Regions from separate parts of the Paenarthrobacter sp. 4246 genome, predicted to be linked through region 2. Evidence: predicted binding sites of a transcription regulator. Region 2 holds the regulator's gene; each other region holds the start of a gene.
What was found. Region 2 encodes Rex, which represses fermentation and respiration genes when NADH is low (regulators of the CRP and FNR family bind a similar motif). Its sites were predicted from a motif close to CTTGTGAANNNNTTCACAAG; they were not measured.
Positions count from the first base shown of each region.

Region 1 (10,573 bases), on a different contig from region 2:
GGCGCCGGCAACCTGAGGGGCGCAACGCAGCGAGTAGGCGTCCTGGACCTTGGTGTCGTTGATCCGGTGGGAAGCAACAATCGGCGAGTTGGACAGCACGCGGAGCATATTGTCCGCGCTGGCGGCCTGGCCAGGGTGCGGCCTCAGTGCGGCGTGGAGCTCGGGCAGGAACACTTGGTCGGTACCCAACAGGGCCTCGACGCTAAGCGCGGCGGTGACGTCCGCCGTCGCAAGCAGCAAACGGATGTCGGCGATGGCCATCAGGAGCATGCCGAGCATGCCTTCGGTGCCGTTGACGAGGGCCAGGCCCTCCTTCTCGGCGAGGGTGACCGGCTCGATGCCGTGCTGCGCGAGCAGCTCAGCAACAGGTGGCTGGCCAGCGGTTCCGTAGAGTTCGCCGTCGGGACCCGCTGCTTCGCCTTCGCCCATGAGGACCAGGGCACAGTGGGACAGCGGCGCGAGGTCGCCGGAGCAGCCCAGCGAACCAAACTCGCGGACCAGCGGAGTGATGCCGGCGTTGAGGACGTCCACCATGGTCTGCAGAACCACTGGACGGACGCCCGTGCGGCCGGAGGCCAAGGTCTTGGCGCGGAGGAACATGATCCCGCGGACCACTTCGCGTTCAACGGCCGGGCCCATGCCCGCTGCGTGGCTGCGGATCAGCGACTTCTGCAGCTGCGTGCGGAGGTCGTTGGGGATGTGGCGGTTGGCGAGGGCACCGAAGCCCGTGGAGATGCCGTACGCCGGGACATCGCTGGTAGCGAGATCGTCAATGTGGGCACGAACCTTGGCCACGTTGTCCAGGGCATCCTGGGAAATGGTCACCTTGGCATCGTGCCGTGCGACGACGACGACGTCTTCCGGGGTCACGCCACTGGAACCGAGCGTGACGGTGAGTTGCTCGTTGGAGGTAATAGTCATGTTCTTACTTCTCGTTCATGGGGATGCGGACGCCGCGTTCGTTGGCGACTTCGACGGCGCGGTCGTAACCGGCGTCGACGTGGCGGATGACGCCCATGCCGGGGTCGTTGGTCAGGAGTCGTTCGAGCTTCTCCGCGGCGAGGTCTGTGCCATCAGCGACGGAGACCTGCCCGGCGTGGAGGGACCGGCCAATGCCGACGCCCCCACCGTGGTGGATCGATACCCACGTGGCACCGGAGGAAGTGTTGAGCATGGCGTTGAGCAGCGGCCAGTCAGCAATCGCGTCGGAACCGTCAGCCATGGATTCGGTCTCGCGGTAAGGCGATGCCACCGAGCCCGAGTCCAGGTGGTCACGGCCGATCACGATCGGAGCCTTGACCTTGCCTTCTTTCACGAGCTGGTTGAACAACAGACCAGCCTTATGGCGTTCGCCGTACCCGAGCCAGCAAATACGTGCCGGCAGGCCTTCGAATTCCACACGGTCCGCTGCAGCGTCCAGCCACTTGTGCAGGTGGGTGTTCTCCGGGAAGAGCTCCTTGATGGCCTTGTCCGTCACGGCGATGTCCTCGGGGTCACCTGACAGGGCAACCCAGCGGAACGGGCCAAGGCCCTCGCAGAACAAAGGACGAATGTATGCCGGGACGAAGCCCGGGAACTCGAACGCCCGGTCATAGCCGCCCTTGCGGGCCTCGTCACGGATCGAGTTGCCGTAATCGAAGACTTCGGCGCCGGCGTCCTGGAATTCCACCATGGCCTGTACGTGGCGAGCCATGGATGCCTGCGCCTTCTTGGTGAAACCTTCCGGGTCGGCTTCGGCTTCGGTGTGCCACTCATCGACGTTGATGCCCTCGGGAAGGTAGGACAGCGGATCGTGCGCGGACGTCTGGTCCGTGACCACATCAATGGTCAGCTCTCCGGCCTTGTGGCGGCGCAGCAGTTCCGGGAAGACCTCGGCGGCGTTGCCCACGTAGCCGACGGACCAGCCGCGGCGCTCTTCCTTGGCCTTGTTGACCTTGGCTATCGCGGTGTCCAGGTCCGTTTCGACCTCGTCCAGGTAGCGCTTGCCGGCGCGGCGGCGCAGGCGGGTTTCGTCGACGTCGACAATAAGGCACGCGCCGTCGTTCAGGGTGACAGCCAGCGGCTGGGCGCCGCCCATGCCGCCACAACCGCCGGTCAAAGTCAGGGTGCCCGCCAACGGACCTTCGGTGGAACCGGCTGCCGCCGGTGCCGGGTGACGGCCCGTGTTCTGCCTGGCGGCAGCGAGCTTATTTCCGACGGCGGCGAACGTTTCGTACGTGCCCTGCAGGATGCCCTGGGTACCAATGTAGATCCAGGAACCGGCCGTCATCTGGCCGTACATCATCAGGCCCTCGGCCTCGAGGCGGCGGAACTCGGGCCACGTTGCCCAGTCGCCCACAAGGTTGGAGTTGGCCAGAAGTACGCGCGGCGCCCACTCGTTGGTCCGGAATACACCTACCGGCTTGCCGGACTGGACCAGGAGGGTCTCGTCCTTTTCCATGCTTTCCAGGGTCCGGGTGATCGCATCGAAAGCGGCCCAAGAGCGGACGGCGCGGCCCGTACCGCCGTAGACGACCAGGTCATCGGGGCGCTCGGCAACCTCGGGGTCCAGGTTGTTCATCAGCATGCGCAACGGCGCTTCGGTCTGCCAGGACTTGGCCGTCAGCTCCGTACCCCGGGCAGCCTTGACCGGGCGGGCTCCTGTAGTGAAATCGGCGGGTGCCATGGTGGCTCCTTCGTCAGTGGGAAGTGTGTGCTGGAAAGATCTTCTGCTTCTACTAAAGCCCCTTTATCGCGCGGCAGGAACGGCTTTTGGAGTGGTGCTGTCCGGGATTACAGACCCGCCAAGCCTCTCGCATTCCAGCGGCAAAGAGCGCATGCTGGACCCATGGCAACGTTCCGCGTTTCGACCCTTGTCGCAGCACCACCCGAGCACGTTTTTGCGACTTGGACGGATCTTGACCGGTACCCCGAGTGGATCGGCGGAGTCACCCGGGCGGGCGACTTGGTTGGTTCGATTGATGAGCCCGGCAGCCGCTACACCTTGTGGTTCGGGCGGATGGCAAGCCCCACCGAAATCCTTGAGGTTGAGCGGCCTTGGCACATCCGCACCCGCTTTGGCAATGCAATCTTGAAGGGCGAGTCAGATGTAATGTTCACTGCCGAGGGCCACGGCACGCGCATCAACCAGGTGTTCGTCACCCGGGGATTTATCGCTGGAATCTTCGGCCGGCTGTTCGCCATGGGCTCCTACCGCGGCAGCTTCCGGGGCGAGCTTGAGACCTTCCGAAAACTCGTCGAGCGCGATGCCTTGGGGCGGGGCTAGCTAGCCCCCAGGTCGCCCGTGGATCCGGACCGACAATTCGTCTGCCGCTTTCCGGATACGTGAAGCCAGCACCGGCCATTGCTCAGCCGGCACTTTGTCCTCCAAGAACGTGACGGCGACTGCCGCCGTCGGCCATCCAACGTGGTCCGTCACTGCGGCGGCGATGGAGCCGAATCCAGGCGTAATTTCGCCGTTTTCCGTGGCGTAGCCACGCTGCCGCACCTGATCGAGGTGAGACGACAACGCGGAGTATTTCATGATGGGGAACTCCACCTCGTGCCGCGAAGTGAAGGCAGCAGCGTTCGGATACAGCGCCCGGACCTGCGACTTTGGCAACGCGGCCAGGATCGCGCGGCCTGACGCGGTGAGGTGGCTGGGCAGGCGGACCCCGACGTCGGTCACCAGGCTGGGGCGGTTCTTGGCGCGTTCCTCCACGATGTAGAGAACGTCGCGCCCATGGAGCACTGCCAGGTGTGCGCTCTCGCCGATCACATCAACCAGTGACGCGAGCATGGGCCGGCCAAGCCGTGACAAAGGCTCCTGGCGCGAGTATGCGGAGCTGAGTTCGAAGGCGCTGATGCCGAGCCCGTATCGCTGCTCTTCGTGGAGGTGCAGGACGAAGCCGTTGGCCTCCATCACACCCAACAGGTGGTAGACGCTGGATCGCGGCAGGCCCAGTGCCGTGGCAATGTTTGACGCCGCCATCGGGCCTCGTCGCGAGGCCAGCAGCTTCAGGATCCGCAGGGTATTCTCGGCGGCAGGGACTTTGGAAGTGGCCTTGCCTGGTGCCACTGGCGACGTTGTCATGGTTCCTCACTGCTCAGGGTTCGGGACCAGCGGAACAAACGTCTGTCCGGTATCCCGTACTCAAGCGTGCACCCTGAGGTGCCACGCAGCCAACCCGTCGAGCTTGCCCGGTGTCTGGAGTGCCAGACAGTCCCGGCTTGCCCAGGCCACGGGCCGCGGTTGGGGCAGGACCCGGGCTACGGCTTGGGGGCAGCGCCCGCGCCGCCAGGCTTTACAGCTGCCGTCGCTGGCACTGGACCCTTCCGACGCAGCAGGAACGCGATGGCACCGGCAGCGGCCAGGACCAGTGCCGCAATCAGGCCGATGGTCCAACCGCCCAGCCCGGTAGAGGAAACTGCCAAGGGAGCCGCCGCCTCTGGCGACAAAGACTCCTCCGTAGCCGACTCGCTGGGCCACGTCGCAGCCGGCGGGACGTCGACATCTGTGATGTCAGGACGTTCAGCATCGACAGGCTCGCCGTCCGGCGCCTCGCCGGTGACGCCAAGCGCGACGGCGGAACCTGGGGCCTGCGGCCATGGCACCACGGTGGGGGCTGCCTCGAACAACCCGGAAGAGTCAACCCGCGGCACATTCAGGGGAAGTTTACCGCGTGCCTGCTCTGCCTCTGCGGCGGCTTTCGCTGCTTCGGCAACCCTCGCCGCCTCCGCCTGGCGCGCTGCTTCGGCGGCCTTCGCAGCGTCAGCCACCACACCGGCGTCGACTGCTGCCTTGTCAGCCAGCCCGGCGAGTTCGGCGATCATGGCGTCGATCGAGGCAACGTGGGCGGCGGTGGTTTCGTCGCGCTTGGCAGCAGCAAACTGCCCGGCGGCGGCGAACGCCCGAAGGTCAGCCCGGCTGCCCTCCAGCGCCACAGTGGCAGCCGCCCGCCGTTCCGCCCCCTTGTCCAGGGTGGCGTAGGCAAGGATGCGGTTGTCCAGATCTTGCGCAGCAGCGAAACCATACTCAAGGAAATAGCGGACATCTGCGTGGTTGGCAGAGCCCAAGGCAATATCCGCGGCTTTGTTGACGTGACTGCCGCCCTGGGCCAGTAGTTGATAGACCCGCTGACGGTCCGCGCCGAACGCAGACACACCGCTTGAGTCCCGTGCAATGGCTTCCGCGTGGCCCTTGGCCACGAAGTCCTTGATGGCCGAATCCCCACCCACGAGGGCGGTCGCGGCGGCCTTCTTCACTTCAGGTGTGCCGACCAGTGCGAGATCCAGGGCGACCTGCCGGGCTTCCTTGATGAGTGCGTCAAGATCGGCACCGGGAGCGGTGAGGGTCGACAGCAGTCCGGGCAATTCCTTGGCGGCTTTTGCGAAGGCTTCCTTGAACGGCTTCTCGGAAGCCACGCTTGCGCTGTCCAGGACATTTCGCGGAACAGCCTGGGCACTGAGGAGATCACGATCAGCAGTCAGACGTGTCGTGTCTGCTTTGCGGGCGGCCGCGGTGGTGTTTCGTGCTTGCTCCACGGCGGTCTTCGCCCGGTCGGCGACTGCTGCAGCACCGACAGGGTTGGCCTTGACATCGTCTTTGACCTGCTGGAGCAGCGAAGTCACGGCGGTCGCCTCGGTGTGATGGTCTGCGGCGACAAACTGGCCGTAGCGGAGGAAGTCCGCGATTGCCTCAGGGTTGTTGGTATCCAAGGCTGCCTGGGCTCCGAGCGTAACGGCAGCTACGGGGGAATCAGTCAGGTAGGTTACGGCCTCCCGGTCCTGCCCTTGAGCAATATTTCGCCAGCCTTCAAGAACGAACTTCTCCACTGCTTGGTCGCCGGACTCCAGGACCTTCGATGCAGCAGCCTTGATCCGGGGGTTCTCCACCTCAGTGAAGAACGTCGCCGCAGTGCGCAGATCGCCTTTCCACGTCTGGGCCCATCCCACCGAGAGGAAGCCGGCGATGATTGCGGGATCATTCGCCGCCAGGACGTTCTTAGCTGACGAGCGAACATGCGCGCTCCCCCGCTCCGTCAGCTCGGTGACCAACTGCTTGCGGTCCGCTGCCAGCGACACGTCCTGACCGCCGTCGACGAATGCCCGGATCGCATCGCTGCCACCTGCAAAAGCTGTCGCCGCAGCGGCGCGGGTCGCGGGTCCACCCGTCCTCCACAGCTCCAGGACGCCCGCCGCGTCCGACGCCCGCTCCACGTATGGCAAAGGAGCCTGCGACGCGCTGGGAACCTCAAAATCGGGAATGTCGTAAGCCTGGGCTGGGGATGCATAGAGCAAAGACGCGCCAGCCAGAACGGCAACAACGGCAGCGGCCCAGCGGCGGCGGGTGTCACGAAGTACAGAAATCAAAAGTCCCCCATAAGGATGCGGTGGCAGCGCTGAATTCAAGGGGGGCGACGCTGAAAGCGAGGGATGCCTGACCGTATTGATGAGCTGTCCGCGGTCATCATATCCGAACGGAGGCTATGACTTTGACCACCTTCCAAAACCGCCCTGTCCGCCAGGGCAGCAGTGTCTGCGATCAAAGACACCAAACCCCCGTGAGTCCGATCACAAGAGGCCCAAAAGTGATCTGCTGGATAGCGATCCCCTCCCAAAGACGAGAAGGTTTTACTATGCAACAAACCAAGCTGGCCGCGGAGAACTCTGTCCTCCAGGCCGCGGGTACGGCGCTCAACCGAGGCCTGAACGTCCGCCACATCCGCTTCATGGCCCTCGGATCCGCAATCGGCACGGGCCTCTTCTACGGCTCGGCTTCTGCGATTCAGAAGGCAGGCCCGGCCGTCCTGCTGGCCTACATCATTGGCGGCGCGGCCGTGTTCATGGTGATGCGTGCCCTCGGCGAAATGGCTGTCCGACACCCGGTGTCGGGCTCCTTCGGCCAGTACGCGTCCAAGTATCTGGGACCGTTCGCGGGTTTCGTGACCGGGTGGACGTACGTGTTCGAGATGGCCATTGTGGCCATCGCCGACGTCACGGCTTTCAGTATTTATATGGGCTTCTGGTTCCCACAGGTGGACAGATGGATCTGGGTCCTGGCCATCATTCTGTTCCTTGGCGCCATGAACCTGCTCAGCGTGAAGGTGTTCGGTGAACTGGAGTTCTGGTTCTCGCTCATCAAGGTGGTGGCGATCATCGCCATGATCGTCGGTGGTGCGGCGATCGTCGTGTTCGGTTTCCAAACGGGCGACGGCGGTGGCGTGGCACCGGGATTGGGAAACCTCGTGAACCACGGCGGTTTGCTCCCGAACGGTTTCGAGGGGCTCCTGGCCGCGTTCGCAGTGGTGATGTTCGCCTTTGGCGGGATCGAAACCATCGGCATCACCGCGGGCGAAGCCACCAATCCCAAGAAAGTCATCCCGCAGGCAGTCAACACCGTTCCGGTCCGCGTGCTGCTCTTCTACGTACTGACGTTGGGTGTGCTGATGAGCATCTTCCCGTGGAACGAGATCGGCAGCAGCGGCAGCCCGTTCGTGCAGATCTTCGACGGCCTGGGCATCCCGGCCGCACCGCACATCCTCAACGCTGTGGTCATTACTGCCGCGCTCTCCGCTATCAACAGCGACATCTTCGGAGCCGGCCGCATCCTGTTCGGCCTCGCCCAGCAGGGCCACGCACCCAAGAGCTTCAGCAAGATCTCCCGCCACGGCGTTCCGTGGATGACCGTCGTGATGATGGGCGGGATCCTGCTGGTGGGCGTCGTATTGAACGCCGTCATTCCGGAAGATGTCTTTGTGCTCATCGCCTCCATCGCGACGTTCGCCACAGTGTGGGTCTGGGTGATGATCCTGGCGTCGCACGTGGCCATGAAGCGGGAGATCAAGCGCAAGGGGCTGCCGGCGTCGGAATTCGGTTCTCCGCTGTGGCCTGCTGCGTCCATCCTGACCATGGCGTTCATGGCGATGGTCATCGTGATCCTGGGCGTCTTCGAGGACACACGGGTAGCCCTGTACGTGGGCGGAACCTGGCTGGTCCTCCTGTTCGTGGCCTACAAACTGTGGGTCCGCGGGGGCGGCTTGCGCCGGGCAGAACTGGTGGATGAGACGGCCGCCCTACCGGTGGTGAAGGCAAGTTAGTTTGTGAGGCGTGTGGGCTTGTGCCCCGGCAACGGTGGTGCTTTGGATTGGTAGTTATGCCCGGTGGGAGTGCGGACCTGAAGTGTGTGCACGTCACCGGGCATGCTAGCGACGGCCCAACCCGGATTTTCCTTGGTATGGTTGCAGGCTTCGCACAGCCCGGCTCCATTGTGGAGATGTGTGCTGCCTCCTGAATGCCAGGGAATGACATGGTCGATGTGCCGGATGGGCGCGTCGCAGTAGGGAGTACGGCATGTGTTGTCCCGGAGCTGGATGAAGCTCCGCAACCGTTGGGGGAAGAACCGTGCTTTTGAGTCCATAGTCAGGAGCTCGCCACTGCCGGGAGCGGTGTACAGGCGGCGGAGCAGCACTGCAAATTCGCTTCGTTCCGTGCGCTCGCGGCGTTCCGTGCCCTCGCGGCCCCGATGGACCTGATCCTCCAACCCGGAGGGCTCGTCGACAAAAAGCGCCCTTGCCCATTCCGCGGGGACGATTCCGTAGCCATCAAGACGGGCAGGCTCGGAGTCGCCCTGGAAGAGCATGCGATCCGTGATGACGAGGTTGAGGTTGATACCTGCAACACCACCCGGCGTGCCGGTAACGCGTTCGGTCAGGGTGTCTGCCATGATTTGGCCGCGGGTCCGCTCATCCCCACTGGAGCGGACGGAATCAGCCGTCCGGGACAGCGCGGCATAAACGGCCACCCCTTGAGCGACCGGGAGTAGTGCGGTGAGGTACGTCATGGTGTCCGGAGCAGGACGCAGACTGACCGTCCGTTCCGTGGCGGCATGGCTCGCTCGTTGCGCCACTGACCTCGGGTCACGGCGATACGCGGCGGCTCTGGCAGCGGAGATGATGGCCTTGTCTCCGGCCCCGTCGAATGTTCCGGTGTCAGGGGCCAGTTCCTCGTCCACCGCGGCCCGGTCTTCAACGGACAGGCAGGCTGTTTCCTTCACGAGCAACGTAGCCCGCCACTCGTTCAACTGGCCCGACTCCAGCGCTGCCAGGGTCCGCGGCATCTCCATGACCAGCGCCTTGGCGAGCCCCAAGAGCCTTGATCCCTTATGGGGCGACTCGCGTCGCGCCATCGCCACCTGCGCAGCGACGCCCATCCCTCGCTCAGCCGCAGGAACCCCGGCTTGGGCCTGCTCCGCCCGCTGCGCCAGGTCAAATGCCACTGCAGCACGGGCATGCCGGGCGGAAATTGCAGACTTCAACTCCTCAAGATCGCGTATTTCATCGATAAGCCCCGAGCTATCGGAAGCGATCGCAAGCGACTCGAGTGCAAGGACGAGACCCCGAATCCCCATGCCGGCTGCGGGCACTTCAGGAGCAACCGCTGAAGAAGCCAATACACGGTCAGGAAGCGGCGGCGAAGCCAGTGTTGCCCGCTGCGATCGCCGAATTCTGCCCATACAGGCACTCTTCCAGCGACCTTGTCCGAACATCAGACCCAAAGTTGTCTATGTGGAAAACCCATAAACATCTGTGTGACAAGCCCGCCAAGTGACAGTTGGCCTAGAGGGAGGCGGCGGCGGAACGCACGGCCTCGGACAGCGGGGTCGACGGGCGGCCGATCAGCTTCTGGAGATCACCGCTGGTGACCAGCAGATCGCCGCGCGCAATTCCAAGATCAGAGTCGGCAAGGATTTCGGCGAAGGCGTCCGGCACGCCTGCACCCACCAGGATCTGCTGGTATTCGTTGGCGGGCAGATCGTTATAGGCAATCTCGCGGCCGGCGGCGGAGGAAATCTCAGAGGCCAGCTGGTCCAAGGTGAAGGCGTGGTCTCCGCCCAGTTCGTACACCTTGCCAGCCTGGTGATCCGCCACCAGGACAGCGGCCGCAGCCTGCGCGTAATCAGCACGCGTGGCGCCGCTGACCTTGCCGTCTCCCGCACTACCCGCGATGGCACCCTGCGCCAGGGTTCCCTGCAGCTGCTCGGTGTAGTTCTCCAAGTACCAGCTGTTGCGCAGCAGGACGAACGGAACACCGGACTCCTTGAGGAGCTCCTCCGTTGCCTGGTGCTCGGCGGCCAGTTTCATTCCCGTGGTGTCCGCGTTGGCAATGCTGGTGTAGGCCAGCAGTTCCACGCCCTCCGTCTTGGCAGCCTCAATGACCGTGCGGTGCTGCTCAACCCGCTGGCCCACTGCGCTGCTGGAGATCAGCAGAACCTTGGTGGCACCCTTCAGAGCCTCGGCAACGGATGCCGGGTTTTCGTAGTCCATCTCCTGAACCGTGACGCCGCGTTCGGCGAAGTCAGACAGCTTCTCCACCGAACGGCCGGTGGCCACAATGTCCGCCGCGGGGACGTTGCGCTCTAGAAGGGCCTCTACTACGTGGCGGCCAAGCTGTCCGGTTGCTCCAGCGACAACGATGCTCATGGGTGGTTCCTTTCAACGGAAGTTTTGCTCTGTCATGGTGGATAACGAGCCCCACTTCCGGAAACTTCCCAAAAGTTAGTACGCACTTTAAGGTAAGGTACGCACATGAAAGT
Region 1 covers NZ_JBEPOP010000004.1:260,485-271,057, forward strand. The annotation lists gene hutH (histidine ammonia-lyase) at 1-921, opposite strand, end outside; gene hutU (urocanate hydratase) at 926-2,665, opposite strand; gene ABIE35_RS09105 (SRPBCC family protein) at 2,828-3,265, shown strand; gene ABIE35_RS09110 (IclR family transcriptional regulator) at 3,266-4,072, opposite strand; gene ABIE35_RS09115 (ALF repeat-containing protein) at 4,249-6,351, opposite strand; gene ABIE35_RS09120 (amino acid permease) at 6,618-8,078, shown strand; gene ABIE35_RS09125 (HNH endonuclease) at 8,075-9,388, opposite strand; gene ABIE35_RS09130 (SDR family oxidoreductase) at 9,597-10,460, opposite strand; gene ABIE35_RS09135 (winged helix-turn-helix transcriptional regulator) at 10,566-10,573, shown strand, end outside.
Region 1: the regulator Rex is predicted to act here: its motif matches at 6,540-6,559, upstream of ABIE35_RS09115 (ALF repeat-containing protein).

Region 2 (10,573 bases):
CCTCAAACGTGGTCCCGCCAGCAGATCTCGATGCCTTTTGGGACCGCACCATCACCGAGGCCAGGGCCTTGCCGCTTGATGCTGTGTTCGAACCCGTGGACAACTACCTCTCAGTGATCGACACCTTCGATGTGTCCTTCGCCGGCTTCGGGGGAAACCGCATCAAGGGCTGGCTGCACCTGCCGGCACACCGTGAGCCGGGCCAGCAGCTTCCCGTGGTAGTTGAGTACATTGGCTACTCCGGTGGCCGCGGGCTGGTCAACCAGAACACCCGGTGGGCCCAGGCCGGCTACGCACACTTCATCATGGACACCCGCGGGCAGGGCTACGGTGGCGTCTCGGGCGACACTCCGGATCCGCACCCGTCAGCCGGTGGAAACAACTATGCCGGGCTCATGACGCGGGGTGCCGACCACCAGGACAACTACTACTTCCGACGGGTGTACGTGGACGCGTTCCGTGCCGTAGAAGCGGCGCAGAGCCATCCCGCCGTCGACCCCTCCAAGGTAGTCCTGGCAGGTGTCAGCCAAGGTGGCGGCATTACTGTTGCCGCCGCTGGGCTGACGGCTGGAAGACTCGACGGCGTCATCGCCGCGCTGCCCGACGTCCCGTTCCTGCAGGACTTCCCCCGCGCCATTGACATCACCCCACGGGGGCCCTACCCGGAGATCGCCGGTTTCCTGGGCCGGCACCGCGAAAAGTATGAGCCCACCCTGGCCGTCCTGAACTACTTCGACGGCGTACACCTGGGCCGTGCCGCCACCGTTCCTGCACTGTTCTCCGCTGCGCAAATGGACGACATCTGCCCTCCGTCCACCGTTTTCGCGAGCTACAACAGCTACGGCACCGGCTCCTCGGGTGCCCCGGACGGTGCGCCCGGCGGTGCGCCCGAAAAGGACATCGAGGTCTACCGCTTCAACAACCATGAGGGCGGCCAGGAACACCACTGGATCAAGCAGTTGCAGTTCCTGCGCAAACATTTGTCATGATGGCGGACGCGATTTGCCCGGTGTGAAGAACCGCGGTTATGGTGTGGCTATGACAAACCGTTGGTATGCGTATTTTTCGTTGGCTCTGGAGGGGCCCGCGTCTAACTGACACGCATCCAACTTTCCTTCAGAGCCAACAGGGCAGAGATCATTCTCTGCCCTTCGCCATATCCGGCGGGTTCTGAAAAGGGGCCCGCTCCGCATCCCGGAACAGGACCCAGACATGACCAGCATCGCTGCAGAACCCACCGAATCGCTCGAATCCCCTGACGCGGGAGCCGCTGACGCCGCGCATCCTTCCACCTCCAACCTTCGGGTGGCACGCTTCGAGCCGCTTCCGGCGCCCCAGGACCTCATCGCCGAGTTGCCGCTGGATGCCCGCTCAGCAGCCGTCGTCGACCGCGGCCGCGACCAGGTCCGCGCCATCATGGACGGTGTGGACGACCGCCTCCTGGTCATCGTTGGCCCGTGCTCCATCCACGATCCCAAGGCCGGGCTCGAATACGCCCGCCGTTTGGTGAGCCAAGCGGAGAAGCACAAGGAAGACCTGCTGATCGTCATGCGGACCTACTTCGAGAAGCCCCGCACCACGGTCGGCTGGAAAGGGCTCATCAATGATCCCCACCTGGACGGCAGCCACGACATTGCCGCCGGCCTTCGCGCAGCCCGTGGATTCCTGAAGCAGGTAACCGCCCTCGGACTGCCCACGGCCACCGAGTTCCTCGAACCGATCAGCCCGCAATACATGGCTGACCTCGTTTCCTGGGGAGCCATCGGTGCGCGCACCACTGAAAGCCAGATCCACCGCCAACTCGCCTCCGGACTGTCCATGCCCATCGGCTTCAAGAACGGCACCGATGGTGACCTGCAGGTGGCGATTGACGCTTGCGGCGCCTCTGCCGCCGAGCAGGCCTTCCTGGGAATCGACGACGACGGCCGCGCGGCCCTCGTAGCCACCTCCGGCAACCCGGACACCCACGTGATCCTGCGCGGCGGACGCAAGGGCCCCAACTACTCCCAGGATGATGTCGCGGCTGCTACCGCCAAGCTCGCTGCCAAGGGCTTGAACCCGCGCCTGATCGTGGACGCCAGCCATGCAAACAGCGGCAAGAGCCATCACCGCCAGGCTGAGGTTGCCTTGGAAATCGGTGCGCAGCTCGAAGCCGGGGAGACCTCGCCGATCGCCGGCGTCATGCTGGAGAGCTTCCTGGTGGGCGGAGCCCAGAACCTGGACACCGCCAAGCAGCTTGCGGGGGAGCAGGAACTTGTTTACGGCCAGAGCGTCACCGATGCCTGCATGGAATGGGATGTCACGGCCTCGGTGCTGGAGCAGCTCGCAGCCTCGGCCCGGAAGCGTAGGGCTGTGGTCGCGGCGTAACGTGCCCGATTCGGGGGTTCCCTGCGCATCATGACGTGCGCGCGGATTGCTGGCAGGGAACCCCCCTAAATGGCGAGATCAGAGCTGCGGGCTCTTTCACATTGGCCCCATCAGCCTCTAGAGTATCTAGCACATGGTTGTTTGATGGCTCAGCATCGGCACACCGTTCTACTGGGGGTGTCCTAACCGGCTGAGAGCAAAGGAATATGGGAAATGTCCGCAGAGACTAACTTCTCGAATGCGCGTTTCATGACGGTGGCCGAAGTGGCCGACGTCCTGCGTGTTTCCAAAATGACCGTGTATCGCCTGGTCCACTCAGGGGAAATGCCCGCCGTGAGGTTCGGGCGTTCCTTCCGGGTTCCTGAAGAGGCCGTTGCCCAGTACCTCAAGGGTGCCGTGGTGGACGGACAATCCGAGACCGCCTGAGGCTGCCGGGGTCCGTCCCGCGGACCGTGGTCACAGGGTGCCCCTCTGAAGCGGTACTCTGTTAAGGAACGTTTTACGTCAATGTAAGAATCTGTCAGTTGTACTTGTCTGCTTCCGCGGATCTGTTCCAACAGACAGGAACTTCTAGTTTGTAAGGAACTTTCGTGGGTTCAGTTATTAAGAAGCGCCGCAAGCGTATGGCCAAGAAGAAGCACCGCAAGCTGCTTCGCAAGACTCGCCACCAGCGCCGCAATAAGAAGTAGAGATACTTCATCAAGCGTGAATGCCCGTTGCCTCTCGAGGTGGCGGGCATTTTTGCACCCCAACCCTCTCTCACGTCCCTCGGGTTTGGTGGGGTTCTTCTCTCACGTCCCTCGGGTTTGGTGGGGTTCTTCTCTCACGTCCCGCGGGTTTGGTGGGGTTCTTCTCTCACGTCCCGCGGGTTTGGTGGGGTTCTTCTCTCACGTCCCGCGGGTTTGGTGGGGTTCTTCTCTCACATCCCTCGGGAAAAACCCGAACTGACCGCGGGATCCCGCCGTGCTGACCTGAGAGAGCTCTTGATCTTCTTCGTGGCTGAAGAAAAGTTGTCCGCCAAGTCATCCTTTCCGAATTTCAGGACCGTCCAGCCTGCTGCTTCGAACGCCTTGTCGCGTCGCCGATCGCTAAATATCTGGTCCCGTCCAAGATGATGGCCGCCGTCGTACTGTATTGCTACCCGCCAGCCGCGGAACCCCAAGTCCGCAGAAGGCGAAAATGGATCGTCCGGCCGGAGGCGCAACTGAAGCTCCGGTTCGGGGATGCCGGCGTCCAACATTGCCAAGCGGAGCAGTGACTCCGGCGCAGAGTCGGAGCCAACACGCATGAGCTCTAATGCTTCTCGTGCCCTAACGACGCCCTGTAGATTCCTGTGCCTGCCCACCATCTCGCGAAGTGCCTCCAATGTGGTGAACGGGGTATCACGTTCTTCGAAGTCCGGCCTGGGTCTGCGAATGAGCTCGTCACCCATACAGACGAGGTCGCCGAGCGGAAGGCGTCTGGCAAGATCCAACCAGGTACGCGACCGAGTGCTGATCCGGATGCCTTGAAAATTCTCTATCTCGTCGGCGGAGGCCACTACCGTGTGTCCGATGACGCCCTTGCGGCGGACGGACGGGAGATGCCGCGGCTTACTGAGATGCAACTCATTGGAATCAGACAGCCACGGTGGGAGGCGCACACCATGCAGCCTCGCAGCCGTTACATGGGATATCCATGCCCCTGGACTTGCGGCCGACAGCGACCTTGCAGCCGCCGATAGCTCGAAATCCCAATCCGATGGACGATAAAGGCCACGGCTGACTCCATCTATTCCTACACGATTCCAGAGGTGCGATTGCTTCAGGCCTGCGGCCTTGGCCTCGGCAATTGTGAATGGTGCGTTGGTAAGTCGGGGCGGAAGGGGCATCGCGTTCTGCATATCTGGCATTCTCGCCCAGAAACGCTTGAGTCATCGTAAGTTATCCACAGGCTCGGCGAGGCAGTCGAGGGATGTGAGAGAAGGTTTGGTTTAAGCCCGAGGGGTGTGAGAGAGGGGTTGGCTCAAGCCCGAGGGATGTGAGAGAAGGTCAGATGCGGGGGCCGCGGAACCTTGAGAAACCCCGCCACAGGCCATATACCGCTCCGCCAACTGTGGCGGCCTTGAGGCCGAGCGTTGCTGCGCGGCGACCGGAACGGAAGTCGTACACGGGCCAGTTGTTCTCGCGGGCGTGCCGGCGCAACTTGGCGTCAGGGTTGATCACCACGGGGTGACCCACCATGGTGAGCAAAGGTATGTCGTTGGCGGAATCGCTGTACGCCCAGCAATGATCCAGATCCAGGCCCTCGCGATCAGCGACGAGCTGGACCGCGACTGCCTTCGCCGGTCCGTGCAGGATGTCGCCCACGAGTTTCCCTGTGTACATGCCGCCTTCCACTTCTCCCACGGTGCCAAGGGCACCGGTCAGTCCGAGCCGGGTGGAAATAACCGTGGCCACCTCGATCGGTGTCGCCGTGACGAGCCAGACCTTGCGTCCAACCCTGAGATGCTGTTCCGCGAGTGCCTTGGTCCCCGGCCAGATCCGCGACTCGATCATTTCGTCGTAGACCTCTTCGCCCAAGGCTTTGATGTCATCCACGGTGATGCCGGCAGCAAGGGTAAGCGCCGAGTCGCGGACCGAGTGGACGTCTTCCATGTTCTCGCCGCGCATGACGAATTTGAACTGCTTCCAGGCGAATCCTGCCGCTTGCGACAACGTGAAAGCCTTGCGTTCGTACATTTTGCGGGCTACGTGGAAGAGGCTGGCGCCCTTCATCAAGGTGTTGTCGACGTCGAAGAAGGCGGCTTCGCCCGTGCGCTGCTGCACTTTGTCCTTCTGCGCAGCGGGCTTCTGCACCAAGGCATCTGCGACCACGGCGGCGTTCTTCTCCTCGGGCATGACTTGAGTCTAGTCAATCGCCGCGGTCAGCGTTCGAGGACGCACGGCGGCGTCACAGTAGGGCGGCGGATGTGAGAGAGGGTTGGCCGGTAGGGCGGGGGATGTGAGAGAGGGTTGGCCGGTAGGGCAGGGGATGTGAGAGAGGGTTGGCCGGTAGGGCGGGGGATGTGAGAGAGGGTTGGCCGGTAGGGCAGGGGATGTGAGAGAGGGTTGGCCGGTAGGGCAGGGGATGTGAGAGAGGGTTGGCCGGTACCTTTGAGACATGGCTATTCCCGACGTCGTTCTCCTCACCAAAGCTGACTGCCACCTGTGCACCGAGGCGCGTGCCGCCGTCGAGCGTGTCACCAGAAGTCTTGGCGTGCAGTGGAAGGAGCAACGGATCGACGGCGATCCCCAACTGCAGGAGCGTTTCGCGGAAGAAATTCCGGTGGTGCTGGTGGACGGTATCCAGCGTGATTTTTGGAAGATTGACGAGGAACGGCTCACCCGCACCCTCAAGAAGGCCCTGGAGGGCTGAAGGGTTACCCGTTGGTAATGGCTTTTGTTGAGTCCGGCCCGGGGGTCATAGAGTGGAACAACAAAGCGACGCAATGGAGAATACCGTGACTGCGCTGGAACCGTCCCCGGAGGCTGCAACCGGGGACAATGAACCTGCCACCAAGCAGATCCCGCCCGCGGCTGTGGCCCGGATGACGCTCTATTTGCGCGCGCTCAACTCCCTGTTGGCCGAAGGCGTGGAGCGGGTCTCGTCCGAAGCGTTGGCGGAAGCATCAGGTGTCAGCTCGTCCACCCTGCGCAAGGATCTTTCCTATGTAGGCTCGTATGGGACGCGCGGTGTCGGCTATGAAGTCCAGTACTTGAGCCGCCACATTGCCGCCGCCCTTGGCCTGACCCATGACTGGAAAGTCGCCATTGTGGGCGCCGGTAACCTGGGCAAGGCCCTGGCCCGGTATGGCGGCTTTGAGTCCCGCGGCTTCGACGTTGTAGCCATCTTCGACGCCGACCCCATGGTGATCGGCAACGAAGTAGGTTGGCTTCGCGTCAGCGACTCCGCGGAGCTTGAGCGGGTTTTGGAACGCACCCACACCAACATGGTGGTGCTGGCGTTGCCCGCCACCGTAGCCCAGTCAGTATGCGACCGCGTGATTGCCGCCGGGATCCGGAGCATCCTAAGCTTCGCTCCGGTGCTGTTGCAGGTTCCTCCGCACGTGAACCTCCGCAAGGTGGACATGGCCACGGAGCTGCAGATTTTGGCGTACCACGCACAACGGGCGCAGACACCGGGCCAGGCTGTTTAGCCTTCGCCGGGTCCGCGCCCGCGCTTGAAGCGTCTGGAACTCTGAGTGTTTAGCGGCCGTACGGGTTCTGGTAAGGGTTGCCGAACGGCTGCGCCTTGCGGAAGTACGGGGCCGACGCCGGCAGGTACAGCATGACGATCGCCGCGACTCCCAGCAGGATCACAATGAGCTGCAGGATGCCGTAGGTGGCACCGAACTGGAACAGGCCGGTGAGGCCCAGGACGGAGATGGCGGCGAAGACGGTCCCCAGGATCCGTGCCCAGTTCTTGCCCTTGCGGACGGGGAAAGCGACCAAGGCGTAGAGGCCGAGGGCCAGAATCGCGCCGACGACGGCGCTGACGCCGATCACACCGCGCATGCTTTCCATGGACCCTGCGGGGATGTCGGTACCCTGCTGGCTTGCCTGCTGGTTCATGGCGTTGATGAAGGCATCAGCACCAGTGGTGGCCAACAGGAGCGAGCTGATGGCGGAAAGAACGCCGGCTGCGACGATCATCCAGAAGGCGTAGTTGACCATGGGCGGCACAGCGGTGGGACCGGGCTGCTGGCTTGGCCAGTTGGTGTCCTGTCCGTATTGCGGAGCGGCGGGAGCCTGACCGTACGTGGGTGACTGCTGGCCGTACTGCGGTGCGGCTGGGCTTTGCTGGCCGTACTGCGGCGCGGCTGGGCTTTGCTGGCCGTACTGCGGTGCGGCTGGGCTCTGCTGGCCGTACTGCGGTGCGGCAGGCTGGGTGCCCGGCTGCTCGGGCTGGTTGGCATCGCCCGGGTTTGACGGCGGGTAGGGAGGGTTGCTCATGGCATTCCTTTGCTTGTTCGACTGCTGGTGCGGCCGCCGGGATCAGCAAAATGACCCTGCCCCCAGCGTGGTTCTGCTTCCACCGTACCTCCCGGGTCTGACGCTGCAGGTGATCCCACGCAGGTATTTCCGGCTCACGGCAAAAATCATCATGTTGGCTTACGCCTTCATGATGAAAGCCGCGGCAATCCGAGAGGATTTACCGCGGCCTTCAGCCTGTACACCGTCGATAAGGCACGACGACGGCAGTTGCGTCAGCGCTAAGCGTGACCCTTGACTGCCTTGAACCAGAGTTGTGAATTCGGAAGCCACATCAGAACTACGGCTACGGCGCTGACGAGGAAGCCGAACCAGTTGCTACCAAGGCCCGTGCTGGAGCCGCCGGCGCTGGCCGCACTGAAAATGGTGAGGAGCAAGGAGATGCCGGCCACGATGGTGAGGGCGAGGCGGGCCCACTCTTTCCCTTCCTTCATCTTCATCGCCAGGACTACCTGCGCCGCTGCCACGGCCAGGGTGAGAATCAGGATGATCAGCAGGATGGCTGCAACGCCGGGTGCGAACGCGAAGAGGGCAATGATCGCGAAGAATCCGATCAGCCCGAACAGCAGGCCAAGGAGTCCGGAGATCACCCAGATGAAGTACGAAACCTTCAGCTCGGTGGGAAGGCCCTGGGTCTTGAACATTCCCGAGAATCCGCCCTGGGGCATGACGTCGTTGAAGTTGCGGGGTCCGTCAGTGGGCATTTCGAAGTGGAAACCAGGCTGCCCCGGGGCGGGCTGTCCAGGGCCTGCCTGCGGTGGACCGGACTGGGCCGGACCGGGCTGTGAGTATTGGCCCGGTTGCGACGGCGGCTGGTAACCCTGGGGTGGCTGGTAGCCCTGCGGAGGCTGGTAACCCGCAGGAGGAACATTGCCGGGCTGCGGAGGCTGGGAGCCGGGCTGCTGTGGCTGTGGTGCTTCGTCTGGGGTACTCATGGCATCACTGTAGACCGCAGGTTGTAGGTTGCATAGGAACTTCGGAGCCAACTCGCAGGGAAATACAGGCTGTTTGCCGAACAATTGCGGGGTGACTTCCGTAAAAGCGAAACGGCGCCCCCGCACAGCCGGAGACTGTGGGTGGCGCCGTTGGGGTGAATCCGCCTCAGGAGCGAGGGCCTATGCAGCGGCCGGCGCGATGAAGGCGAGTTCCAGGTTGATGACAACCTTGTCGCTGACCAGCACGCCACCGGCTTCGAGGACGGCGTTCCAGGTGAGGCCGAAGTCCTTGCGGCTGATGGTGGTTTCGCCGGAAACGCCGGCGCGGGTGTTGCCGAAGGGATCCACTGCGACACCGTTGAATTCGGTTTCGATGGATACTTCCTTGGTCACGCCCTTGATTGTGAGATCGCCCACGAGGTCGAAGCTGTTGCCGTTGGCCTTGACGTGGCGGGACACGAAGGTGATTTCCGGGAACTTCTCCACGTCGAAGAAGTCTTCGCCCTTGACGTGGCCATCGCGGTTGACGTCTCCGGAGTCGAAGCTGGCAGTCTGGATGGTGGCGCTGACCTTGGAATCGGTGAGGGTTTCGCCAACCTCGAGGGTGGCCGAAGCGTCCTTGAACTGGCCGCGAACCTTGCTGATGCCTGCGTGGCGGACGGTGAAGCCGATTTCGCTGTGCGAAGCGTCGAGGGTCCAGGTGCCGGTGGTGACGGAAGCGGGGAGAGTCATCATGGTGTTGCTCCTATATCGATTGGTAGGTACTGCGTGCTTGCCCGGTCGAACTCATTGCTTGAAGCGTCAACCGAGCTTCGTGTCTAGTATAAACATGCATATGCATCTTTTATTCCAACTCCGGGGAACATTTCGGAAAAACTTTGAGTTCTACTAGCGGTAGAAGATTTCGGATCGCCCCGCTTCTTTGAGAAACTGGTAAACATGCCCCAAGCAACTGTCCACCTGCTTCGCCATGGCGAGGTCCATAATCCCGACGGCGTCCTGTACGGCCGCCTGCCGGAATTCCACCTCTCCGAGCGTGGCCGGGAGATGGCCCGTATGCTGGCGGACCACTTTGTGGCACGTGCCGGCCAGGGTGCCAAGATTGTCCACTTGGTCGCCTCACCGCTGACCCGTGCCCAGGAAACGGCCATGCCCACTGCAGAGGCCCTGAACCTGGAGATCACCACCGAGCCCCGCATCATCGAGGCCGAGAACCACTTTGAGGGGCTCCACCCCACCAAGAGTGAATTCCTGAAGCCCAAGCACTGGTTGTACTTCCGCAATCCGCTGCGGCCATCCTGGGGCGAGCCGTACAAGGAGCAAGCGGCCCGGGTTCTGGCCGCAGTTGAAGACGCCCGGGTCAAGGCGGTTGAACTGGGTGGCGACGGCGCCGAAGCCATCCTCGTGAGCCATCAGCTCCCCATCTGGTCAACCCGTTTGACGGCAGAGGGACGCCGCCTGGCGCACGATCCCCGCAAGCGCGAATGCACGCTCACCTCCCTGACGTCCCTGACGCTGGACGGGAACGGCAAGATCGTGCGCGTTGAGTACACCGAACCTGCTGCCGTCCTGCTTCCGGGCGCGGCGAGCACCCCGGGGGCATAGAAGCATGGACAACAACCTCTCACGTCGCGGTGTGCTGACTGCCGGTGGCGTCCTCCTCGCAGGACTGACCATGGGTTTGTCCGCGTGCGCCCAGGAAGACTCCCTCGCCAAGCAAGCCAAAGCCGGCGATAACAAGAACTACGTTGCCGGTGACGGTTCGGTGACCGAATTCGCCAAGGCGGACCGTGCCGCCCCAGTGGCGCTGAAGGGCACCCTCTTCAACGGCAACCAGGTCAAGCCGGAAGACCTGCAGGGGAAAGTCACGGTCTTGAACTTCTGGTTTGCTGCCTGTGCACCTTGCCGCATCGAGGCGCCCCAACTTGAAGCCCTGCACCAGGACTTCAAGGACCAGGGCGTCCAGTTCTTCGGCGTCAACCTGCGCGACGAACAAGCTACCGCTGAGGCCTTCGACAAAACCTTCAACATCACCTACCCGAGCTTCAACGACAAGGACGGGGCTGTGCTCCTGTCCGTGTCCGGCATTGTTCCGCCGGGTGCAGTGCCCACAACATTGGTCCTGGACAAGGATGGCAAGGTTGCCTCCCGCGTGCTCGGCGAGATTGAGAAGAGCACTTTGAAAGCCCTCATTACTTCCGCAGTGGCCGAGTAGCACCCATGAACAGTCCCTTCGCCGAGACGATCCTCAACGGATCG
Region 2 covers NZ_JBEPOP010000001.1:500,328-510,900, reverse strand. The annotation lists gene ABIE35_RS02360 (acetylxylan esterase) at 1-989, shown strand, start outside; gene ABIE35_RS02355 (3-deoxy-7-phosphoheptulonate synthase) at 1,213-2,367, shown strand; gene ABIE35_RS02350 (helix-turn-helix domain-containing protein) at 2,581-2,793, shown strand; gene ABIE35_RS02345 (30S ribosomal protein bS22) at 2,958-3,056, shown strand; gene ABIE35_RS02340 (endonuclease domain-containing protein) at 3,287-3,655, opposite strand; gene ABIE35_RS02335 (HAD family hydrolase) at 4,398-5,246, opposite strand; gene ABIE35_RS02330 (glutaredoxin family protein) at 5,509-5,763, shown strand; gene ABIE35_RS02325 (redox-sensing transcriptional repressor Rex) at 5,837-6,544, shown strand; gene ABIE35_RS02320 (hypothetical protein) at 6,594-7,340, opposite strand; gene ABIE35_RS02315 (hypothetical protein) at 7,601-8,314, opposite strand; gene ABIE35_RS02310 (YceI family protein) at 8,495-9,046, opposite strand; gene ABIE35_RS02305 (histidine phosphatase family protein) at 9,254-9,919, shown strand; gene ABIE35_RS02300 (TlpA family protein disulfide reductase) at 9,924-10,529, shown strand; gene ABIE35_RS02295 (cytochrome c biogenesis CcdA family protein) at 10,535-10,573, shown strand, end outside.

Region 3 (10,573 bases), on a different contig from region 2:
CAGATCCACCCACACATCCCCGAAGTCCACCTCCGCCTCCGCGCCCGGAGCGTGTTCCTGCGGCACGAAAGCCTCCACCGGGGCGTTTCCGGACTCAACCGCGATCGAAGCCCGCCGGGATTTGACGTATTGACGGACCGATGAATACGAAATGACCGCCTGGTGTTCATCAACCAGACGGTCAAAAACCCGTTGCGCAGTATGGCGTTGTTTTCGTGGAGCGTCCAGATCAGCAAGCAGCATCGCGTCAATGGCCGGCTTCAAAGGACCCAGTTTCGGGGCCCGACGTGTTGGTGGCTTCCGTTCAGGCGGTTCCGCGGCCGACAGCGCCTGACGGACCGTTCGTCTCGAGACGTTGTGCACCTTGGCCAGAGCCCGGATCGACAAACCCCGGACCCTGGCATCCCGGCGGATCCTCGCGAACAGCTCCACTCTCAACTCCATCACTGCCTTCCACTGTTGGAAAAGCACTCTGACGGAACCAACGGTGGGGTGGGCTCAAACGAAACTGCGATTCATCAACCGGCGAGCCGTAAAACCGCGCGAAGTGGGCTCAAGTCAAACTGCAAAACCGGTCTCCACTCAAACTGCCATAATCATCCGGGTTTATTGCTCGCGCAGCACGCGTTGGAGGTCCTCGGTGGCCAGCGCGAGGAGTCCGCGCAATTGCTCCACCCGCTGGTCCGGGACGTCGCCGGAGGCGTTGGCTGCGACAGCCTGATCCAGGAGTTTTTGGGCTTGTTTGTGATTCGCGCGGGCTACGTCCAGCGCATGTTCCAGTGCTGTCTCGTGCTCCAAAGTTGATTCATTTTCCATGAACCCATTTTGGTCAGGTTTCCCGGCTGATACCAGTGATTCAGCCGGGAAACCCGCGAATACTTCCGGGTACTAGGCGCCGGCCGTTTCCAGAACGGCGATGGGAGCCACGACGTCGCGGGCAGGGAACGACGGCGGGTTGACGCCGGCCATTTCCTCCATGACACGGACAACCTGGCATGAGTAACCGAACTCGTTGTCGTACCAAACGTAAAGTACAAGATTCTTGTCATTGGAGATCGTTGCCAGGCCGTCGACGATGCCTGCACGGCGCGAGCCAACGAAGTCCGTGGAGACAACATCGGGAGAATCGATGTAGTCGATCTGCTTCCGAAGATCGGAGTGCAAGGACATTTCGCGGAGGAAGTCATTGACTTCGTCCCGGGTGGTGCCCTTTTCCAGATTCAGGTTGAGAATGGCCATGGAAACATCCGGCGTGGGAACGCGGATGGCATTGCCGGTCAACTTGCCCTGAAGTTCCGGGAGGGCCTTGGCTACGGCCTTGGCGGCCCCGGTTTCGGTGATGACCATGTTCAGCGCGGCTGAACGTCCGCGGCGATCGCCCTTGTGGAAGTTGTCAATCAGGTTCTGGTCGTTCGTGAACGAGTGCACTGTTTCCACGTGGCCGTGGATGATGCCGAACTTGTCGTTGATGGCCTTGAGCACCGGGGTGATGGCGTTGGTGGTGCAGGAAGCAGCAGTGACGATCTTGTCATCGTCCGAGATGTCCTTGTGGTTGATGCCGTGGACGATGTTCTTGAGGTCGCCCTTGCCCGGGGCGGTGAGCAGGACGCGGGCAGCACCCTTGCTCTGCAGGTGCTGGGAGAGGCCTTCGGCATCGCGCCAGCGCCCCGTGTTGTCTACCACCAGGGCGTCCTTGATTCCGTAGGCGGTGTAGTCCACCGTGGCAGGGTTGTCCGAGTAAATGACCTGGACCTGCACGCCGTTGGCGGTGATGGTGTTGGCTTCCTCGTCCACGCGAATGGTGCCCTCGAAGGAACCGTGAACGGAGTCGCGGCGCAGAAGGCTGGCGCGCTTTACAAGATCGTTTTCGGCACCCTTGCGCACTACGATCGCGCGGAGTCGCAGGCCGTGTCCGCCGCCCGCCTTTTCGATGAGGATGCGGGCCAGGAGACGGCCGATACGGCCAAAGCCGTAAAGCACGACGTCGGTGCTGGTCCGGTCGTCAGCGCCGCGCTTGCCCACGATCTCGGCAAGCTCAGCGCGCAGGTACTCATCCAAGGAGGCGCCATTGCCTTCAGCCCGGAACTTTTCGGTCAGGCGCGCGATGTCAATGGCTGCTGCGCCGAGTTCCAGCTCCGACAGGGCGTTCAGCAAGGGTGCGGTCTCTTCGAGCAGGAGCTCGTGGTTGCTCATCCGGCGGGCAAATCGGTGCGCCTTGAGGATGTTCATGGTGGACTTGTTGATCAGGCTGCGGCCATGGATGCTGGTGACCACGTTGTTTTCCCGGTACAGCCGGCCGATCACCGGAATCATGGCCTCGGCGAGAGCCTCCCGGCCCATCCACTTATCAAGACAAGAATCTGACGTCTGGCTCACAGAACTACCTTCCTTGGGTCAACCACATACGTCCTCGTATGCAGATGGCAGCGGCCGCCCGGAGTAGTCCTGCGGCACATGCGCCGGCGGGCTTCGGTCCACCCACAGCGCCTTGAACGAGAGCAAAGAAAATCCGCCGGCTGCGAACGCAGTCCCGGCGGCAGAACATCTACGTTCACAAACCATTCTACGGCGGAAGGAGGGGGCGTAGTCCGCCCAGCGGCGTGAAATCACTCACACGGCGGGTTCTCGCCAGTCATAAATGGATGGGTCGACCGATACGCCGGGTTCTGTCATCCCCTTCCGTTACCGGAAAGAGAGTGGCGGCCATCCATCTACGAACGCCGTTGCCGACGCCCTCCAGCAGCCTACCCGGACACTCGGGCGAGCAGCCCTCAAACGTGTCCTGTCTGGCCTTGCTCCGGGTGGGGTTTACCTAGCCTCCCCGGTCACCCAGGGAGCTGGTGGTCTCTTACACCACCGTTTCACCCTTACCTGCTGCTCCGCGATGAAAATCATCACGCAGCGCAGGCGGTCTTTTCTCTGTGGCACTGGCCTGCGGGTTACCCCGAGTGGGCGTTACCCACCACCCTGCTCTACGGAGCCCGGACGTTCCTCGAGCCACTTTCGTGACGCGCGACCGCCTGGTCGACCCATCCGCCGTCCAGTCTACCGGCGTTGGGACCCGCCAAAGTCCCCGGTAATATCGACGGGTGCTGATTCTGCTGCCGCCTTCCGAAGGCAAGACCCCCGCCCCCAAAGGTCCCGTCATCGAGTGGGAGTCGCTGAGCTTTCCCGAGCTGAATCCCTACCGGGCAAAAGTGCTCGAGGCCCTGGGCACAGTGAGCGCACACGAGGATGCACTTTCACTGCTGGGCGTCGGCGCCTCGTTGCGGGGCGACATCGAACGTAACACCCGGCTCCATACCGAACCGGCAGCGCCTGCGCACCAGGTGTATTCGGGGGTTCTCTATGACGCCCTGGGCTATAACAGCATGACGCCGGCCCAGCGCCGTAAGGCCACTGAGTCCATTCTGGTGGTTTCCGCCCTCTGGGGCGCCATCGGCTTTGGCGACCACGTGCCCGCCTACCGGCTGTCCATGGGGACTGCACTGCCCGACGTCGGACGCCTCGCCTCCTACTGGAAGCCGCAGCTTAACGCCGCCCTCGCCTCACGTGCCGAAGGAGAACTCCTGGTGGATTGCCGCTCCAGCACCTATGCCGCTGCTTGGGCTCCCCCGGCGGCGCAGACCGTCAACGTTAATGTGTTCAATGAAGCCAATGGCAAGCGCACAGTGGTGAGCCATTTCGCCAAACACACCCGCGGCGAACTGGCGCGACACTTGCTGACCCGGCGTGGCAAGGCTCCGGCAACCCCGGACCAGCTCCTGAAGGCTGCCGGAGAAGCCTGGACTGCAGAACTCGTAGAAGGCACTGCCCGGAAGCCCCACGCGCTCAACATCATCCTGTCCAGCTGAGTTCAGGCCGGGAAGAGTGAGACCCGGTCAGTTCCAGTCGGCCGAACGGACCAGGATGACCCCGGAGTCCGGGCAGAAAACAATATCGTCCTCTGCCGCAGCCTTGACCTCGGCGAGGTCGCCAGGGCTGAGCATCATGCCCGAGCCTTCGGATTTGCCGTGGAACAGCCGGGCGGCGCCGACCCCGCGCTTGGCAATGGTCTTCTCGTAAACCGCCAGCAATCCGGCGTCCAGGGTGTCGGCGAACGCTGCCCGCTGTCCCCGAACCACAGTTTCTTCGGCGGCAATCTCGGCTATGGCTTCATCCAGTTCAGCACGGATGCTGCCGAATGAGCCCTGGATGTCGTCAACGATCGACTGCTGTGCGGCCTGACGCTCGCGCAGAGTATCCAAGCGCTCCAGGATTTCGAGCTCCACGTCTTCAAGGTCAGAGCGGCGCTTGCTCAGTGAGGCAATGTCGCTTTGGAGCGCCACCAGATCCTTGGACAGGCCGGTGCCGCTGTTGAGCCGGGTCTCGTCACGTTCAATCCGGGTGGCTACCTGCTCCACGTCGGCTTCCGCCCGGCGAAGTTCGGCCTCGGCGTCATGGACGGCAACTTTGGCTGCTCCGAGTTCGCCGTTGGCCACGTTCAGCGCATCCGTGAGGTCCGTGATCCGGGGATCTGTCTCCAGGACTTTCCGGCGGCCGGCCAGTGACTTCAGCTTGGCATCCAGCCCCTGCAGTTCAAGCAATTTCAATTGTTCTGCCGGTGCTGCTTTCGCCACGCTTACCTCCGCTTATCGCTGCCGGGCCTGGAGATCAGTTCCGGCCGGACTTGCCCCATTCTGTTGAGGCTGTCCGTATCCTTCTAGACTCTAGTCCCCGCCGGGAGTGAGTATGAAGTCCCAGGGATCACTGTTGGTGCTGCTGACACGGATCTCGACGTCGTAGCCTTGGTCCGCGAGCACGTTGCCCAGCGCTTCTGCGGCGGCAGGCAGCCACAGCCACTCGCTGGCAAAGTGTGAAACGTCGATCAGGTACGGCCGGCCATTGCTTGCACCCTCACGGGCTTCCGAGGCCGGGTGGTGGCGCATGTCTGCGGTCACGTATACGTCGGCATGGCTGGCACGAACGGCGTCGAACAAGCTGTCGCCGGCGCCACCGCAGACGGCAACCCGCCGCACCAGCCCGTCCTTGTCTCCGGCGACGCGGACGCCGCCGGCCACTGCAGGCAGCATTTCGAAGACCCTCGCCGCGAAATCACCGAGCGTGATGAGTTCCGGAAGGTCACCCACGCGGCCGATGCCCTCTTCAGGCAAGCCGTTGGCAGCCGGAGTCAGCGGCTCCACGTTTTCCAGTCCGAAGGCGTCGGCCAGGACGTCCGACACTCCCCCGACTGCGGAGTCGCCGTTGGTATGGACGGTCAGAAGGCCCGTTCCGGCCTCGATCAACCGGTGCACCGCCATGCCCTTGGCAGAGGTGGCGGCCACGGAGTTCACCCCTCTAAGGAGCAAAGGGTGGTGAGTGATCAGCAGACCGGCGCCCCACTCAATGGCTTCGTCAATGACAGCCAACGTGGGGTCTACGGCAAAGAGGACCTTGGTCACCGGGACGTTGGGGCGTCCCACAACCAAGCCAACTTCGTCCCATTCCTCGGCCAGTGACTCGGGCCAGAGCTCTTCAACAGCAAGCAACACCTGGCCAAGCGTGGGATCTCCGCCGGCGTCAACTGTTTCGTCCTCTTCAACTGTTTGGTCATCATCGACCGAATCCGCATCAGAAATACCGGTGTTTACTGCTTCCATGCTCCTATTCTTCCCTACTTCTTCCCTGCCACGGCGGATATGGCAGTTCCGCCACCCGAAGACCTGCCGGGTGCCGTAATTCTCCCGTAAGGTGAAGCGGGAATCATCAAGCCCTCCGATCCATTGAAGAGAACATGAAAACTTTCGTACTTGGCGGTGGCTGCTTTTGGTGCCTGGACGCCGTTTACCAGAAAACCCGCGGTGTCAGCTCGGTTGTTTCGGGCTACACGGGCGGCCACGTCCGCGATCCCGACTATTACCAGGTCTGCTCAGGTACTACGGGCCATGCCGAAGTGGTGGCAGTAACCTTCGACGAAACCGTGGTCCCCGAGGAGGTCATTCTGGACATGTTCTTTGCCCTGCACGACCCCACCACGCTGAACCGGCAAGGCTATGACGTGGGTACCCAGTACAGGTCGTCGATGTTCTACACCACCACGGAAGAGAAAGTGCTGTTCGAGGAAGCCATCGAGCGCGCCCAGGCACTCTGGCCGGATCCAATTGTGACGGAGGTCAGCCGTCTGCCTGAGTTCCACGAGGCCGAGGAAGTCCACCAGAATTACTACGCCAAATTCCCCTACCAGGGATACTGCCAGGTGATTATTAACCCGAAGCTGGCCAAGGCCCGGAAATATTACTCTGCATGGCTTACTGCTTAGCGGTGTTTCGATCCGGCTGGTTAGGCTGACCTCAGCATTCCCTCTTCAGAGATAGGCGTAATTTTCATGGCTAGGATCTACGACGACGTCACGCAACTGGTCGGCCGCACACCGCTGGTCCGCTTGAACCGGCTTACCGAAGGCCTTGACGCCACGGTTGCCGTCAAACTTGAGTTCTACAACCCGGCCAACAGCGTCAAGGACCGCATCGGTGTGGCCATCATTGACGCTGCCGAGAAGTCCGGCGCCTTGAAGCCCGGCGGAACCATCGTCGAAGGTACCTCCGGCAACACCGGCATCGCTCTTGCCTTGGTGGGCGCAGCTCGCGGCTACAAGGTCATCCTGACCATGCCGGAGACCATGTCCACCGAGCGCCGCGTCATGCTGCGCGCCTACGGCGCCGAAATCGTCCTCACGCCCGGATCCGAAGGCATGCGCGGCGCGGTGGAGAAGGCCCAGGAAATCGTCGCCAACACGGAGAACTCCATTTGGGCGCAGCAGTTCGCCAATGAGGCCAACCCGGCGATCCACCGCACCACCACTGCCGAGGAAGTCTGGGAAGACACCGACGGTGAAGTGGACATCTTTGTTGCAGGCGTGGGCACCGGAGGCACCATCACCGGCGTCGGGCAGGTCCTCAAGGAACGCAAGCCGGGCGTGCAGATCGTAGCTATCGAACCCAAGGACTCCGCGATCCTGAACGGTGGCGCTCCGGGTCCCCACAAGATCCAGGGAATCGGCGCCAACTTTGTTCCGGAAATCCTGGACACCAACGTTTACGACGAAGTCCTGGACGCCACGCTGGAAGATTCCGTTCGTGTTGCCCGTGAACTCGGCGCCCGTGAAGGCATCCTCGGTGGCATCTCCTCCGGTGCCATCGTGTGGGGTGCCCTTGAGCTGGCCAAGCGTCCCGAGAACGCCGGCAAGTTGATTGTTGCTGTCGTCTGCGACTTTGGAGAGCGTTACATCTCCACAGTGCTGTTCGACGACATCCGGGGCTGAGACACCGCCCGCAATCCTTCATTTCCTGTAGAAAGGTCTTTGTGAGCTTCTTCGCAAGGCTTAAGGAAGACCTCGATGCCGCCCGGTCACACGACCCGGCGGCTCGAGGCTCTTTCGAGAACTTTTTCGCATATTCCGGCCTGCACGCCATATGGGCCCACCGAGTGACGCACCGCCTGTGGCAGAATCCGGCGTTCCGTTTTCCGGCGCGCCTGATCTCCCAGCTGGCCAGGTTCCTGACGGGCATCGAGATCCATCCTGGTGCCACCATTGGCCGCCGGTTCTTCATCGACCACGGAATGGGCGTCGTGATCGGAGAAACCGCCGAAATCGGCGAGGACGTGATGATCTATCACGGCGTAACACTCGGCGGACGTTCGCTGGCCAAGGTCAAGCGGCACCCCACCATCGGCGATCGCGTCACCATTGGCGCAGGCGCAAAAGTCCTGGGTCCCATCACCATCGGTGCCGGCAGCGCAATCGGTGCCAACGCCGTGGTGGTCAAGGACGCACCACCGGAATCCATCATCACGGGCATTCCTGCCACTTGGCGGCACCGCGACGCGAAGTCCGAAACAAAACCCGCCGTGGATCCCGCGGAGTACTACATCGAATACCGGATCTAGCCCGCCAGCCTTCTGTAGAAATTCCAGAAGACAGCATCGAACGCACGGTCAGGAAGAATCCTTCGCATCGCCAGGACGCTCCAGGCTCCCCTTCCCACCGGGTAGCGGGTCCTGGGGCGTTTTGCCGTCGCGGCTCGAACGATGGCGTTGGCAACAACCCGTGACGGGGTCGACAACACGTGGCCCTCTCCTGATGTTGACGCCAAAGCAGCAGCCACCACATGCGCCTGCTGCTGATAAGGCCCGTCTCCGGACATAGCCAGCAAGCTCTCTCCCGCAATGGTGCCCCATTCACTGTTGGTCCCTGAAGGTTCGATGATCACGACGTCGATGCCGTGCGGCTTCAGTTCCAGGCGCAGGGCATCGCTCATACCTTCGACGGCGAATTTGGTTCCGTGGTACCAGGCGCCCAATGGCTCGTAGATTTTTCCGCCTATGGACGTGACATTGATGATCCTGCCGGAGCCGGCGGCCCGCATCCCTGGGATCACGAGCTGGGTCATCCTGGCCAGGCCCATGACGTTGACGTCGAATTGACGCCTGCCCTCGGCCAACGGTACTTCCTCGAGGGATCCGTAGGAGCCATAACCTGCGTTGTTGACCAGCACATCGATGTGCCCGTGGGCCGCTTCCACCAGCGCCACCGCCGACGCCATGGATTCCTCCGAGGTGACATCCAAGGACATGACCGTGATGCCGTGGGGTTTCAGTGGTTCCATCTTCTCCACGCGGCGCGCGCCGGCGTAGACCGTGAACCCGGCCGCCCTCAGGGCGACGGCTGTGTCAAAGCCAATTCCTGTGGAGGCCCCGGTGACCATCGCAATACGGGATGCCATGGCGATTCTCCTTCTTTCGCGTACGGCAAAGGCCGGCCCTCCCCAGCTTAACGGGGATGGACCGGCCTTTGACGGGACGGTGATGCTAGTGGGTGTCGACCGCCGAGATCTCGGACTTGTCTTCGCCCCACAGTGTGTGGAACGTACCGTCGGTGTCCACACGGCCGTAGGTGTGTGCTCCGAAGAGGTCGCGCTGGCCCTGGATCAGTGCAGCGGCCACGCGCTTGCGGCGCAGGCCATCGTAGTAGGCCAGCGAGGAGGAGAACACCGGTACCGGGATGCCCAACTGGACTGCGGTAGCTACCACACGGCGCCACGCCGGGAGTGCCTCGGCGATGGCCTTGGTGAACGCCGGGGCGAACAGCAGGTTGGCGGGCTTCTCTTCTGCGGCGTAGGCCTTGGTGATGTCCTTGAGCAGTTCTGCACGGATGATGCAGCCTGCACGCCAAAGCGAAGCAATCTCATCCAGCTTGAGGTCCCAGCCGTACTCCTTGGCTGCTGAAGTCAGCATGTCAAGGCCCTGGGCGTAGGAGACCAGCTTGGAGGCGTACAGTGCCTGACGGACGTCCTCGACGAAGGTCTCGGGGATTTCCACGGAGGCCTCTTCACCGGCGAGCAGTTCCTGGCCAAGCTTGCGCTGCTCGGTCTGGGAGGACAATGCGCGGGCGAAGACGGACTCGGCGATGCCGGAGACCGGGGAGCCGAGTTCCAGGGCGGAGATGACCGTCCAGCGGCCCGTGCCCTTCTGGCCTGCAGCATCGACGACGACGTCCACGAACGGCTTGCCCGTCTTGGCGTCAACGTGTCCCAGGACCTCAGCGGAAATTTCGATCAGGAAGGAGGACAGATCGCCCTTGTTCCATTCTGCGAAGATCTTGGACTGCTCGGCGGGCTCGATGCCTGCACCGGAGCGGAGGAGGTCGAATGCTTCACCGATGACCTGCATGTCGGCGTATTCAATGCCGTTGTGGACCATCTTGACGAAGTGGCCGGCGCCGTCGGTGCCGATCCAGGCGCAGCAAGGTTCGCCGTCGACCTTGGCGGAAATCTTCTCCAGCAGCGGGCCGAGGGCGTCGTAGGACTCGCGGGAGCCGCCGGGCATGATGGACGGGCCGTTCAGGGCGCCTTCTTCGCCACCGGATACACCGACGCCGACGAAGTGGAGGTCCTTCTTTGCCAGCGCGGCTTCGCGGCGGCGGGTGTCCTCATAGTGCGAGTTGCCGGCGTCGATGATGATGTCACCGGCTTCGAGCAGGGGCTCGAGCTGCTCGATCACGTTGTCAACGGGAGCGCCTGCCTTGACCATGATGAGGACGCGACGGGGCTTTTCGAGGGAATCGACGAGTTCCTGCAGCGTTTCCGTGCGGATGAAGTCGCCGTCCGTGCCGTGCTTTTCGAGCAGGGCGTCAGTCTTTTCCACGGAGCGGTTGTGGAGAGCCACGGTGAAGCCGTTGCGGGCGAGGTTGCGGGCCAGGTTGGCGCCCATCACCGCAAGGCCGGTGACACCGATGTGTGCTGACATCAAAACTCCAATTCGTTCGTTACAAACAGTCCTGCCGTGCCCCCCTGGGGGCACGCAGGAAGCGATTTCAAAACCAGGGGCTGTAATAAACCATACGTATTAAAACCTTGGGCGGGAAAGCGGCGCCCACGTTGTGGAAGCTCCCCGCGTCATAAACAGTCTATGATGAGCGCCCGGATCCATCCGTGCATGCGACGCCGGGTCCTGCACGCAGGCGACCCGTGCCCCACTATGCTTACCTCTATGTCAACCAGCCTCCACCACCGCGCCGTTGAGCATTTGGGAACCC
Region 3 covers NZ_JBEPOP010000003.1:10,718-21,290, reverse strand. The annotation lists gene istA (IS21 family transposase) at 1-444, opposite strand, end outside; gene ABIE35_RS05440 (hypothetical protein) at 607-816, opposite strand; gene ABIE35_RS05435 (glyceraldehyde-3-phosphate dehydrogenase) at 889-2,376, opposite strand; RNA gene rnpB (RNase P RNA component class A) at 2,640-3,032, opposite strand; gene ABIE35_RS05425 (YaaA family protein) at 3,090-3,854, shown strand; gene ABIE35_RS05420 (zinc ribbon domain-containing protein) at 3,882-4,619, opposite strand; gene ABIE35_RS05415 (Nif3-like dinuclear metal center hexameric protein) at 4,710-5,639, opposite strand; gene msrA (peptide-methionine (S)-S-oxide reductase MsrA) at 5,774-6,298, shown strand; gene cysK (cysteine synthase A) at 6,365-7,300, shown strand; gene epsC (serine O-acetyltransferase EpsC) at 7,342-7,926, shown strand; gene ABIE35_RS05395 (oxidoreductase) at 7,923-8,762, opposite strand; gene gnd (NADP-dependent phosphogluconate dehydrogenase) at 8,848-10,284, opposite strand; gene ABIE35_RS05385 (FadR/GntR family transcriptional regulator) at 10,528-10,573, shown strand, end outside.
Region 3: the regulator Rex is predicted to act here: its motif matches at 2,598-2,617, upstream of ABIE35_RS05435 (glyceraldehyde-3-phosphate dehydrogenase).